2 regions of the Thioclava sp. F1Mire-8 genome follow, and region 2 is predicted to be linked to the other one. Evidence: riboswitches for the same ligand, from Rfam matches in the RefSeq annotation. Region 2 holds a riboswitch; the other holds the start of a gene.
The links. Region 2 has a riboswitch for cobalamin ahead of B6V75_RS03730 (hypothetical protein). Riboswitches for the same ligand answer to the same signal wherever they lie in the genome.
Positions count from the first base shown of each region.

Region 1: it holds a riboswitch for cobalamin, as region 2 does, so the genes downstream of both, B6V75_RS00955 (TonB-dependent receptor) here and B6V75_RS03730 (hypothetical protein) in region 2, are expected to answer to the same signal.

Region 1 is NZ_NBNY01000001.1:204,634-210,763, forward strand. It holds gene speB (agmatinase) at 355-1,326, shown strand; gene B6V75_RS00945 (DUF1499 domain-containing protein) at 1,323-1,748, shown strand; gene B6V75_RS00950 (DUF475 domain-containing protein) at 1,903-2,949, shown strand; cobalamin riboswitch at 2,979-3,173, shown strand; gene B6V75_RS00955 (TonB-dependent receptor) at 3,311-5,125, shown strand; gene B6V75_RS00960 (ABC transporter substrate-binding protein) at 5,229-5,978, shown strand; gene B6V75_RS00965 (iron ABC transporter permease) at 5,975-6,130, shown strand, end outside.
Region 2 is NZ_NBNY01000001.1:795,011-801,140, forward strand. It holds gene B6V75_RS03715 (carbohydrate ABC transporter permease) at 1-674, shown strand, start outside; gene ugpC (sn-glycerol-3-phosphate ABC transporter ATP-binding protein UgpC) at 677-1,795, shown strand; gene ppsA (phosphoenolpyruvate synthase) at 1,820-4,207, opposite strand; cobalamin riboswitch at 4,356-4,559, shown strand; gene B6V75_RS03730 (hypothetical protein) at 4,683-4,988, shown strand; gene B6V75_RS03735 (homocysteine S-methyltransferase family protein) at 5,119-6,130, shown strand, end outside.

The DNA.
Region 1 (6,130 bases), 590 kb from region 2:
GTTTGCCTCGCAAGTTTGACCTATGTCACATTCATTGGAAATTTTCGCGCCGAGGCGAGATTTTGCCGCGCCGTTGTCACGCGGGCCAATATCGGTTGGGTGAGGCGGGGCTGCCGGGCCGGCGCGGCGGGCGCGTCCATTCGGTGAAGTCGCGGCACACGGTGGCGTGAGCGAATGAGAGCTTCGGTCTTCTGCGCCCGGTTCGCGCGGTTGCGGGCACTGCCCGGCCCGGATCGCCCCAGGCGGGCCCTTGTCGGAGTGCGCGGATTCGGACACGTCCCTCGTCGCCTTGCGGGGCAACTTGACCTCCTGCGAGGGCTGGCGCAGATTTCGCGGGCGAAAGGGAGGGCGACCATGGCTCTGGAAGATGCGAAAACCCAAGTGGATCAGGCCTTTACGCGCGCAGATGCGCGCGGTCTGAGCTTCGAGAATACCTTCGGTGGCGCGACCAGCTTCCTGCGGCGGCGTTACACGAAAGACCTCGCAGGCGCGCAGATCGCCGTGACCGGCATCCCCTTCGATCAGGCGGTGACCAACCGCCCCGGCACGCGGTTCGGGCCGCGCGCGATCCGCGAAGCCTCGACGCTGCAGGCTTTCGATGCGCCCTATGGCTGGGGCTATGACCCGCTCTCCGAGCTGGCGATCGTCGATTACGGTGACATGCCCTTCGACTATGCCAATGTACCCGAGGTGCCGGGTCGGATCGAGGCGCATCTCGGCGCGATCTTCGGGGCGGGCGTGGCGCCGATCACGCTCGGCGGCGATCACTTCATCACGCTGCCGATCCTGCGCGCGGCAGTCGCCGCGCATGGCGAGATCGCGCTGATCCAGATCGACGCCCATTCCGACACATGGGCCGATGACGACATGGACCGGATCGACCATGGCACTTTCCTCTACAAGGCGATCAAGTCGGGCGTCTTGCGGGCGGAGAATGTGGTCTCGGTCGGCATCCGTACCGACAATCCCGATACGCTGGGCGTGAACATCGTGGATGCGCCGAGCGTGCATCGCGAAGGGATCGGTCCCACGCTCGAACGCATCCGCGCGGTGGTGGGTGATAGACCCTGCTACCTCACCTTCGACATCGACGGTCTGGACCCGGCCTTCGCGCCCGGCACCGGTACGCCTGTCTGGGGCGGTCTGGCGAGCTGGCAGGCGGCAGAGCTGTTGCGCGGGCTGAAGGGCATCAACCTGATCGGCGGCGACGTGGTCGAGGTCTCTCCGCCCTACGATCCGACCGGGGTGACGGCGATCGCCGGGGCTCATGTCGCGACCGAGCTGATCGCCCTTGCGGGCTGGGCGATGCGGGAGAGGGCGGCATGAAACGGGCCGTGACGATCCTCGCGCTCGGGCTCGCCGTCGTGGTGGCGGCCGACGGGTGGGTGCGCCTCGCCCCGATTGATCCGGCGCGCTTCGATGTCGACGGGCTGGCGAAAGCGCCCGGTGACCACCCGGAGACAGGCGGGTTTCAGGCCGTGCGCGACGTCTCCGATCCGCCGGCGCAGATGGCCGCGCTCGACAAGATCATCCGGGGCACCGCGCGCACCAAGCGCGTCGCGGGCAGCGCCGACGAGGGCTACGCGGCCTATGTGACGCGCTCGGCCGTCTGGGGCTTTCCCGATGTCACCACGCTCTGGATCGAAGGCGATACGCTGCAGATCCGCGGGCACCTCGTCTACGGGAAATCCGATCTCGGGGTGAATGAGGCGCGGATCAAGGGCTGGCTCGACGAGGTCGGGCTCTAGCGGGCGCGACCCGCCGTGCGCAGGGTGTCTTGCGCCGCGTTTTTCCGCCCACCCGCCCCACGCCGTAGGGTCACACAGACCAACTCTGACAGTGCGCTCCCTTGCGAAGACAGGGGGCGAAGCCTAAGTGAGGCCTCATGCAGCCGGAGCCAGCATGACCATCATGTATCGTTATTTTTCCTGGGCCATCGCCGTCACGGTGGCAGGGCTGGTCGGGTCCTTCGCGCTGGGGTTCGCCCAGACCGGAGGGCTTGGCGGCGCGGTCTCTTTCCTGATGATCACTGCCGTGCTGGCCGTGCTGGAAATATCGCTGAGCTTCGACAACGCCATCGTCAACGCCAACAAGCTGCACCAGATGACGCCGAAATGGCAGCGTCGTTTCCTGACATGGGGCATCCTGATCGCGGTGTTCGGGATGCGTATCCTCTTCCCGCTTCTGATCGTCGTGATCGCCGCGGGCATCGGACCTTGGGATGCGGTTCTTCTGGCTGCGAAACACCCGGCCGAATATGCCGAGATCATCGAGGACGCGCATCTGTCGATCGCGGGCTTCGGTGGCGCCTTCCTGATGATGGTCGCGCTCACCTATTTCATCGACGAGGGCAAGGAGGTCGACTGGATCCGCGCGCTGGAGCGCCGGTTGCGCGCGCTCGCGTCGATCCGAGGTCTGGAGATCGGCTTCGTGCTGGTCGTCGTTCTGCTTTTCACCTGGATTCTGCCGGAGGGGCGCGAGGACGAGTTCCTCTTCGCCTCCATCTGCGGCCTTGCGACCTTTCTCGGCGTCGAGGTGCTCAGCCACGTGCTCGACCGGACGAATATCGCCGCCGAGACGGCCAAGGCGGGCCTCGGCGCGTTTCTCTATCTCGAAGTGCTCGATGCGTCCTTCAGTTTCGACGGGGTGATCGGGGCCTTCGCGCTGACCCAGAACCTGTTCCTGATCGCGATCGGTCTGGGGATCGGTGCGATGTATGTGCGCTCGATGACCCTGATGCTGGTGGAGCGCAACACGCTCAGCGAATTCCGCTATCTCGAGAACGGCGCCTTCTGGTCGATCCTGATCCTCTCCGTCGTCATGTTCGCGCAGACGCTGGTGGAAGTGCCCGAGGTGATCACCGGCCTGATCGGGGCCGGGCTGATCGGTCTCGCGCTGCTATCCTCGATCCGGTTCAACCGGCGCTGCCGACGCGCTGTGGAAAGCTGAAATATTCTTGACTCAGTGCGGCGCGCGCGGCACAGCAGGGGCACTTCGGTTCCGCGAAAGCGGATGAAAAGGGAACCCGGTGCGATGCGTGCATTCATTCCGGGGCTGCCCCCGCAACTGTGAGCGGCGAGTGACGGCTGACTGAGCCACTGGGGAGACCCGGGAAGGCCAGCCGGAACCAGGACCCGCGAGCCAGGAGACCTGCCGAGGCGCTCATCCTTTCTGCCTGTGCGGGGCGCGCAGCGGAGGCGGTCTTCCGTCAGTGGTGACATTTTTCACCGTCGGCGGAAATTCCAAATTTCCAAAGACTTGCAATACGAAGTTCACGCGACCGCAGAGTCGCGGCACGAGGGAATTGGATATGATCCGCACCCGTTTGACCGTGGGCCTGATGCTCACCACAGCGCTGGCAGGCCCCGCGCTCGCGCAAGATGCGCAACCTTACCAACTCGATGAGATCGTGATCTATCACGGCGCGCTCGAGCCGCAATCGTCGGACAAGACCGCGCAGGCGGTCACCGTGCTGTCGCGCAAGGAGCTGGAGCGTTCGGGCCAGACCCGTCTCGCCAACCTGATCGCGCAGTCGCCGGGCGTCGGCATCCTGTCGCGCGGGCCGATGGGCGCGCAGACCGGCTTCACCATTCGCGGCGTGTCGCAGAATTACGTGAAGGTCATGGTGGACGGGATCGACGTCTCCGATCCGTCGGCGACGCAGGTGCTGCCCGACCTGGGCCGGTTCAACACGTTCAACTACGACCGGGTCGAGATCATGCGCGGCTCGCAATCGGCGGTCTATGGCGGGCAGGCGGTTGCAGGTGTGATCAACCTCGACACGCCGCGCCCGACCGAGGATGGCGTGAGCCAAAGCGTCAAGCTCGAGCTCGGCTCCTACCACACCGCGAATGCGGCCTATAATTTCGGCTGGAAGAAGGGCGATGACGAGCTCGCGATTCAGCTGTCGAAAATTTACACTGCAGGCTTCTCGGCCGCCGACAAGAAGAACGGCAATACCGAGAAGGACGGCTACCGCGCCGACCGTGTCAGCCTGCGCGTGCAGAAGCGCATCTCCGACAATCTGCTGATCGGCTTCAACGGGTTCGCGCAGAACGATCGGGGCGAGTTCGACAATGCCTTCACCTCGCCGCCCTCCGACGACGGGGAATACACGATCCACAAGGAGCGGGGCGGACGTCTCTTCGCGAAATTCGTGACCGGCCCGCTCGATCACGAGCTCGGTCTGACCTATTACACGACCTCGCGCTGGTATCCGGTCTATGACTATGGCTACGAGGGCAAGCGCCGCAAACTCGACTGGAAAGCCTCGACCGATCTCGGGCCGGGGCGGCTGACCTTCGGGGCGGATCGCACGCTGGAAACCTATACAGGCACCTATGTCTCGGGCCACGTCCTGACGGCGGATACGGGTATCTTCGGTGAATACGCTTTCTCGCCGATGGACGGGGTGAACGTGACCGCCTCCGCGCGCCACGACGATCACTCGGATTTCGGCGGCAACACCACGGGTCGTCTGGGCGTGACGTGGCAGGCCGACGCCGCGACGCTCTACCGGGCGTCGATCGGCAATGGCTTCCGCGCGCCGTCGGGTTATGAACTCTATGGCGGCTACGTAGGCAATCCCGACCTCAAGCCTGAGAAATCGCTGAGCTACGATCTCGGCGTCGAGCGTGACTTCGGTGCGCATAAGCTGACCGCGACGCTGTTCCATATCGAGGTGGACGACCTGATCGACTACGACGGCACCTACTACCAGACCTCGGGCACCGCGAAGCGGCAGGGGCTGGAGCTGGGGCTGAAAGGGCCGATCACCAGCAAGATCAACTACAGCCTCGGCTACACCTATCTCGACTGGAAGAACCCCGACGGGCTGTCGTCGGGATCGACGTGGAACTCGGCCTTCGGGCGTCATACGTTGACCGCGGGCATCGACGCGCAGGTGACCGACAAGATCACGCTCGCCGCCGATATGCGTGTGGTCACCGATCGTCAGAGCCAGCCCGATTACGGCCTGCTGAACGCGCAGATGACCTACGATCTGGGCAACGAGAAGGAGGCCTATCTGCGCATCGAGAACCTGACCGACACCGATTACCAGCTCTGGCCGGGCTACGGCACCTCGGGTCGCGCCGCCTATGTGGGGCTGCGTGCGCGGTTCTGATCTGAAAGGGGCGGTTTGCGCCGCCCTTTTCGCCGCCCTGGCGGCGACCTCCTCCGCATGGGCGGAAGAGCCTGCGGGAGATGTGCCGCGGCGGGTCGTCTCCATGAACCTCTGCACCGATCAGCTGGCGCTGGCGCTGGCCGATCCGTCGCAGATCGTCTCGGTCAGCCATTTCGCGACCGACCCGTCGATGTCGGTGCACTGGAAACAGGCTGAAGACGTTCCCGTAAACTTCGGGCGCGCCGAGGAAATCTCCATTCTCCATCCCGATCTCGTGCTGGCCGATACCTGGTCGAACCCCGACACGATCCGCATGTTGCGCACACTCGGGATCCGGGTCGAGCAACTGCCGCCCGGCACCTCGCTGCCCGAGATCCGCGGCCGGATCGAGACGATGGGGAAGCTTCTTGGCCATCCCGGTCGCGCGGCGAAGATGCTCGCGGATTTCGATGCGCGGCTGGCGGCGATCCAGACACCCGCGCCGGGGCTGAAAGCTGCGATCATCGGGCCCTCGGGCTATGGCTACGGGCCGCGAACCCTTGAAGGGCAAATCCTTGAAATGGCAGGATTTCAGAACGTCGTCAGCGGGCCGGGGCTCGACTGGGGCGGGCGGTTGCCTCTGGAGGATCTGGTGATGGATCGCCCCGATCTGGTGGTCGTGGGGGGCTCGCAAGGCGGCACCGGCACGAGCCGCGCGCAGGAGGTGCTGGCGCACCCGGTGCTGCGCGATCTTCCGGTCGTGCGGGGCCTGCGCGATGCGAGCTGGACCTGCGGCGCACCGGCGATGCTGAATGCGGTAGGGCAACTGGCGACGCTTGGGCGCAAGATCGAGAAAGAGAAGTTGACGCAATGAGTTATCGCGCGATCCTCATTCTCCTCTCAGCCTTCTGCGCGGTGCTTTTCGCAGCGTCGCTGCTGATCGGACCGTCGGGGATTTCGCCGCTCGACGGGATATCCGCGCTCATTTCCGGCGATGGCGCGGCGGGCTTGGTGATGCGCGAATTG
Region 2 (6,130 bases):
GGAACAGCGCCTGCGTGGGTGTGCGTTGCAACGGGCTTGCGCCCTATGTCTGGAACTCGGTGATGATGACCGTCCCGGCGGTGGCGATCTCGACGATACTGGGCGCGCTCAACGGCTATGCGCTGACCAAGTGGCGCTTTCGCGGCGCCGATACGATCTTCGCGCTGATGCTGTTCGGCGCCTTCATTCCGTTTCAGGTGATCCTTCTGCCGATGGCGCGGGTGCTGGGCCAGCTCGGGCTTGCGGGCACGGTCCCGGGGCTGATCCTTGTGCACACGGTCTATGGCCTCGCCTTCACGACCCTGTTCTTCCGCAACTTCTTCATCGGGGTTTCGGACGGCATCATTCAGGCGGCGAAGGTCGACGGGGCGGGTTTCTTCGGAATTTTCTTCCGGCTCGTGCTGCCGATGTCGCTGCCCGCGATCGTCGTCACCGTGATCTGGCAGTTCACCCAGATCTGGAACGACTTCCTGTTCGGCGTCGCATTCACGATCGGCGACAGCAACCCGGTGACGGTGGCGCTCAACAACGTGGTGAACACCTCGACGGGGGTGAAGGAATACAATGTCGACATGGCCGCGGCGATCATCGCGGCCCTGCCGACGCTGGCGGTCTATGTCTTGGCCGGGGCGTGGTTCGTGCGCGGTCTCTCGGCCGGAGCGGTGAAAGGGTAGCGATGGCAGCGGGAATTTCCCTTCAGGGCGTGCGCAAACGCTTCGGGACCAACGAGGTGATCAAGGGCATCGACCTCGAGATCGAGGCGGGCGAGTTCATTGTCCTCGTCGGGCCCTCGGGCTGCGGCAAGTCGACCCTGCTCAACCTGATCGCCGGGCTCGAGACGCTGAGCGACGGCCATATCGACATCGCGGGGCGACGAGTCGACGACACCCCGCCGCGCGACCGCGACATCGCAATGGTGTTCCAGTCCTATGCGCTCTACCCGACCAAGACGGTGCGTGAGAACATCACCTTCGGGATGCAGACCCGCCACGTCCCGCGCGCCGATCAGACCAAAGCCGTCGAGGAGTTCAGCACGCTTCTGCAGATCCATCCCTATCTCGACCGCAAGCCCGGCCAGCTTTCGGGCGGCCAGCGCCAGCGCGTCGCAATGGGCCGCGCGCTCGTGCGCAAGCCCGAAGTGTTTCTGTTCGACGAGCCCCTGTCGAACCTCGACGCCAAACTGCGGATCGAGATGCGCACCGAGATCAAGAAGCTGCACCAGCGGCTCGGCAAGACCGTCGTCTATGTCACCCACGACCAGATCGAGGCGATGACGCTGGCGACACGGATCGCGGTGATGGATAACGGCCATATCCGTCAGGTGGCCGAGCCCGGCGCGATCTACGACGATCCGGTGGACCTGTTCGTCGCGGGCTTCATGGGCTCGCCGCCGATGAACATGCTGCCCGGTGTCCTGCGCCGCGGGGGGCCGGAAGGCGTATCTGTCGAACTGGCGGAGGGCGCGGCAGAAGCGCTGCGGTTCCCCTTGTCCCAAACGCTCGCGGAGCGGATCACCGCCCCCGACGGGCAAAAGGTCGTCCTCGGGCTTCGGCCGGAGGTGATCTTCATGGCCGGGACCGAACTGCCCGGCCCCGACCGTTTCGTCTTCGAACGTCCGGTGGATCTGGTCGAGCCGACCGGACCGGACACGATGATCGTCTTCGCCCTGGGCGAGACCGAGGTGATCGCCCGGGTCCGGCCCGAGGACGCCCTGCCCCCGGGCGCGCCCTTCAGCTTTGAGGTCGATATGGGCAAGGCCAAGGTCTTCGACGCCGAGACCGGGCTGCGCCTCTAACGCGTGCAGCCCGCGGGCGTCCGGTCACCCTTTGCCTTCGGCCTCCGCGACATGGCCTTTCACCTTCAGGAAGCTGTCCGGCGTCACCGAGATCGAGTCGATCCCGAACTCCACCAGTGTGCGGGCGAATTCAGGGTAGTTCGAGGGCGCCTGACCGCAGAGACCGACCTTCGCGCCCACGCCGTGCGCTTTCTCTATGACCGTCCGGATCATCCACTGAACGGCGGCATGGCGTTCGTCGAAGAGCGTCGCGAGCCTGTCGCTGTCGCGATCGATCCCTAGGGTCAGCTGCGTCAGATCGTTGGACCCGATGGAGAACCCGTCGAACCGCTCGGCGAAGGCTTCGGCGAGGATGACGTTCGAGGGCACTTCGCACATCACGTAGATTTGCAGCCCGTTCGAGCCGCGCACCAGCCCTTCCTCGGCCATCACCGCCAGCACGCGGTCGGCTTCCTCGGGCGTCCGGCAGAACGGCACCATCACCAGCACATTGTCGAATCCGGCCTCTTCGCGCAGCCGACGGATCGCCCGACATTCCAGCCGGAACCCGTCGACATAGGCCGGATCGTAATAGCGCGAGGCCCCGCGCCAGCCGATCATCGGGTTGGATTCCACCGGCTCGAACTGCCGCCCGCCAAGCAGGTCGGCATATTCGTTCGTCTTGAAATCGCTCAGCCGCAGGATCATCGGGTTCGGATAGGCTACGGCGGCGATCCGGGACAGGCCGAGCGCCAGTTGATCGACGAAATATTCGGACTTGTCCTCGTATCCCCTAGTGAGGGTTTCGATTTCCTCCCGCACTTCCGCCTCCTGAATGTCGGAGAAATGCAGCAGCGCCATCGGGTGGACCCGGATCGTGTTCGAGATCACGAATTCCATCCGCGCCAGACCGACACCGTCGATCGGCAACCGCCACCAGCGCGCGGCAATGGCCGGATTGGCGAGGTTTAGCATCACCTTGGTCTTGGTTTCCGGCACCGCGTCGAGGTTCAGATCTTCGACCGAGAATTCGGCAAAGCCGTCATAGACCAGACCCTCGTCCCCTTCGGCGCAGCAGACGGTCACCTCCTGCTCGTCATGCAGCACATGGGTTGCATCTCCACACCCGACGACGGCGGGAACACCCAACTCGCGGCTGACGATGGCGGCATGGCTGGTTCTGCCTCCGTGATCGGTGATGATCGCCGAGGCCCGTTTCATCACCGGTACCCAGTCTGGGTCCGTCGTCGATGTGACAAGGATCGAGCCGTCCACGAAATCGTCGATGTCCTTGACGTCCTCGATCAGGCAGACCCGCCCGGTCGCGATCTGCTCGCCCACCGACAGACCGTTGACGACGACCGGACCGTGCGCGCCGATCGTGTAACGCCGCAGTGACCCTGCAGAGACATGCGACTGAACCGTCTCGGGGCGCGCCTGCACGATGTAAAGCTTGCCCGTGACGCCGTCCTTGGCCCATTCCATGTCCATCGGCTGCCCGTAATGCGCTTCGATGGTCGCCGCTTGCTGCGCGAGGTCGAGCACTTCGTCATCCGACAGGACGAACCTCCCGCGCTCGGCTTTCGAGGTCGGCACGTTGCGCACCGGGTTCGGAGCGTCCGGCCCGGCATAGATCATCTTGATCTCTTTCGCGCCGAGCTTCCTCTCGATGATCGGTTTGATCCCCGTCTTACCGAGGAACGGCTTGTAGACCTGAAACTCGTCCGGCGTGACCGCGCCTTGCACGACGTTTTCGCCCAAGCCCCAGGCCGCGCTGATCAGCACGACCTTGTCGAAGCCGGTTTCCGTGTCGATCGAGAACATCACCCCTGACCCGCCGATATCCGAGCGCACCATCTGCTGAACGCCCACGGAGAGCGCGACATCGAGGTGATTGAACCCTCTGAGCTTGCGATAGGTGATCGCGCGGTCGGTGAAGAGCGAGGCATAGCACTTGCGGCAGGCGGTCAGAAGCTCCTCCTCGCCCCAGACGTTGAGATAGGTCTCCTGCTGACCGGCGAAGCTGGCATCGGGAAGATCTTCGGCCGTCGCGCTCGAGCGCACGGCGACGGAGACCTCGGGCACCCCTGCCCGCTTGGACAAGTCGCGATACGCCTCCCGGATCGCCGCCTCGGTCGGGGCAGGCCAATCGCCTGCCACGATCGTGTCGCGAATGCTCTGACCGGCGACGTGAAGGCTGATCTTGTCGGCATCGTAATCCGCAAGATAGCCCGCGATGGCCTCTGTCAGCTTGTTTTCATCGAGAAACATCCGATAGGCGTCGGCGGTGGTGGCGAAGCCCGGCGGGACCTGAATACCCTTGGCGCCAAGTTCCTGCACCATCTCGCCGAGCGAAGAGTTCTTGCCGCCCACAAGCGCGACATCTTCGCGGCGTAAGCTGTCGAAAGGAATGACTTCTTTCTTCGTCGTCATGGGCTCGCCTCTCCTGTTTGCACTTGCGGGCACTCTATCCGAGGCGCGCATCGGGGCCTTGATCTCTGTCAACGCGGAGCCTTTCGGACGGGGCTCTGCCTGCGTACCCTCCGCCGCCCAATCCGGTCTGGACAGCGTGAGATTTTCCTGCGATCAAATCCGGGATGGTGTCCGGCCCCAAAGGGTCGGCTGAAAAGGGAACACGGTGCGGGCGAGGCCCAACTCCGTGACTGCCCCCGCAACTGTAAGCGGCGAGCGCCACCGAAAACGCCACTGACCTGCAAAGGTTGGGAAGGTCCGGTGAAGCGAAGACCCGCGAGTCAGGAGACCTGCCATCTCGGATGCGCCGCCGCGCATCTCGGTCACCTTAAACCCGGGCGGGGTGCCCTGGGACGGAGAGACGAGAGATGGACCAGATCGGACCTCGCATATCGCCGTGCCGCGACCAATCCCGCCCTTTTGCGCGGAGGGCGCGATGCTTTTGGAACGAACGCTTTCACTCTTACAACTCGATATAGGGCCGATCTCGCCGCTGCGGGCGCGTGAGCTGGGCACGCTGGGCTACATGGAATGGCTTGGCACGCTGCCGGGCGACATGCCCTATGCGAAGGCGGCGATTGTCGCCCATATGCAGGCCTATCCGCATTCCCTGATCTCGCCCGCGGTGGAGGTGTTCTGCGAACTCCTGCTGGAGTCGCTGACCCCGGAGCCCTTCGCCCTGCCGATCGAGATGCCCCCGCCGGTGCGGCGCGGCGGCGCACGCGCCCGGCGCGGCCTCTAACCCGTTCTTCGTCTTGCGGTCGCATTCAGCGGCCCGACCGAGGACCATTGCAGCAGGAAACGGCACTCCGTCTCCTGCGAGGCTCGGCTCTGTCCAACGATGGTCATGGATGAACTGAGAGGATCTCTCCATGAATGACAACAAACTGACCCGCCTGCTCGACGCGCGCCCGGTGATCTGCGCCGAGGGCTTTCTGTTCGAACTGGAACGGCGCGGCTATCTGACCGCCGGGGAATTCGTGCCCGAGGTGGCGCTCGAATACCCGCAGGCGCTGCGCAATCTGCATGTCGATTTCCAGCGCGCCGGAAGCGATATCGTCGAGGCCTTCACCTATAACGGCCACCGCGAGAAGATGCGCGTGATCGGCAAGGAAGACCTGCTGGAGCCGCTCAACCGCGCGGCGCTGAAGATCGCCCGCGAGGTCGCCAATGCCAAGACCGGAAACCTGATGGCGGGCAATATCTCGAACACGAATATCTGGGACCCGGCCGATCCGGCGCGGCAGGCCGAGGTGCGCGCGATGTTCGACGAGATGGTCGGCTGGGCGGTCGAGGAAGGCGCGGATATCCTCATCGGCGAGACCTTCTACTACGCGGGCGAGGCGCTATGCGCGCTCGAGGCCGCGAAGGCGTCGGGGCTGCCGGTGGTGCTGACGCTGGCGCCGATGGCGGCCAACGAGATGATGGACGGGGTCGGCATCGTCGAGACCTGCCAGCAGCTCGAACAGGCGGGCGCCGATGTCGTCGGGCTGAACTGCTTCCGCGGGCCGCAGACGATGATGCCGTGGCTGCGCAAGGTGCGCGCGGCGGTGAGCTGCCATGTCGGCGCCCTGCCCGTGCCCTACCGGACCACGAAGGAGGAGCCCACCTTCTTCAACCTCTCCGATCACAACGGCTGCACCTGCCCCTCGCCGCATGGCCGGACCTTCCCGACCGCGCTCGATCCGTTGGCCTGCAACCGCTACGAGATCGGCGCCTTCGCGCGTGAGGCGCAGGCGATCGGGGTGAATTACCTCGGCGTGTGCTGCGGGGCGAGCCCGATGCATATCCGCGAAATGGCCGAGGCCGTGGGTCGCGAGACCGAGGCCAGCCGCTTCTCGGAGCGCATGGAGAACCACTTCATGTATGGCCAGAACGCCCGCC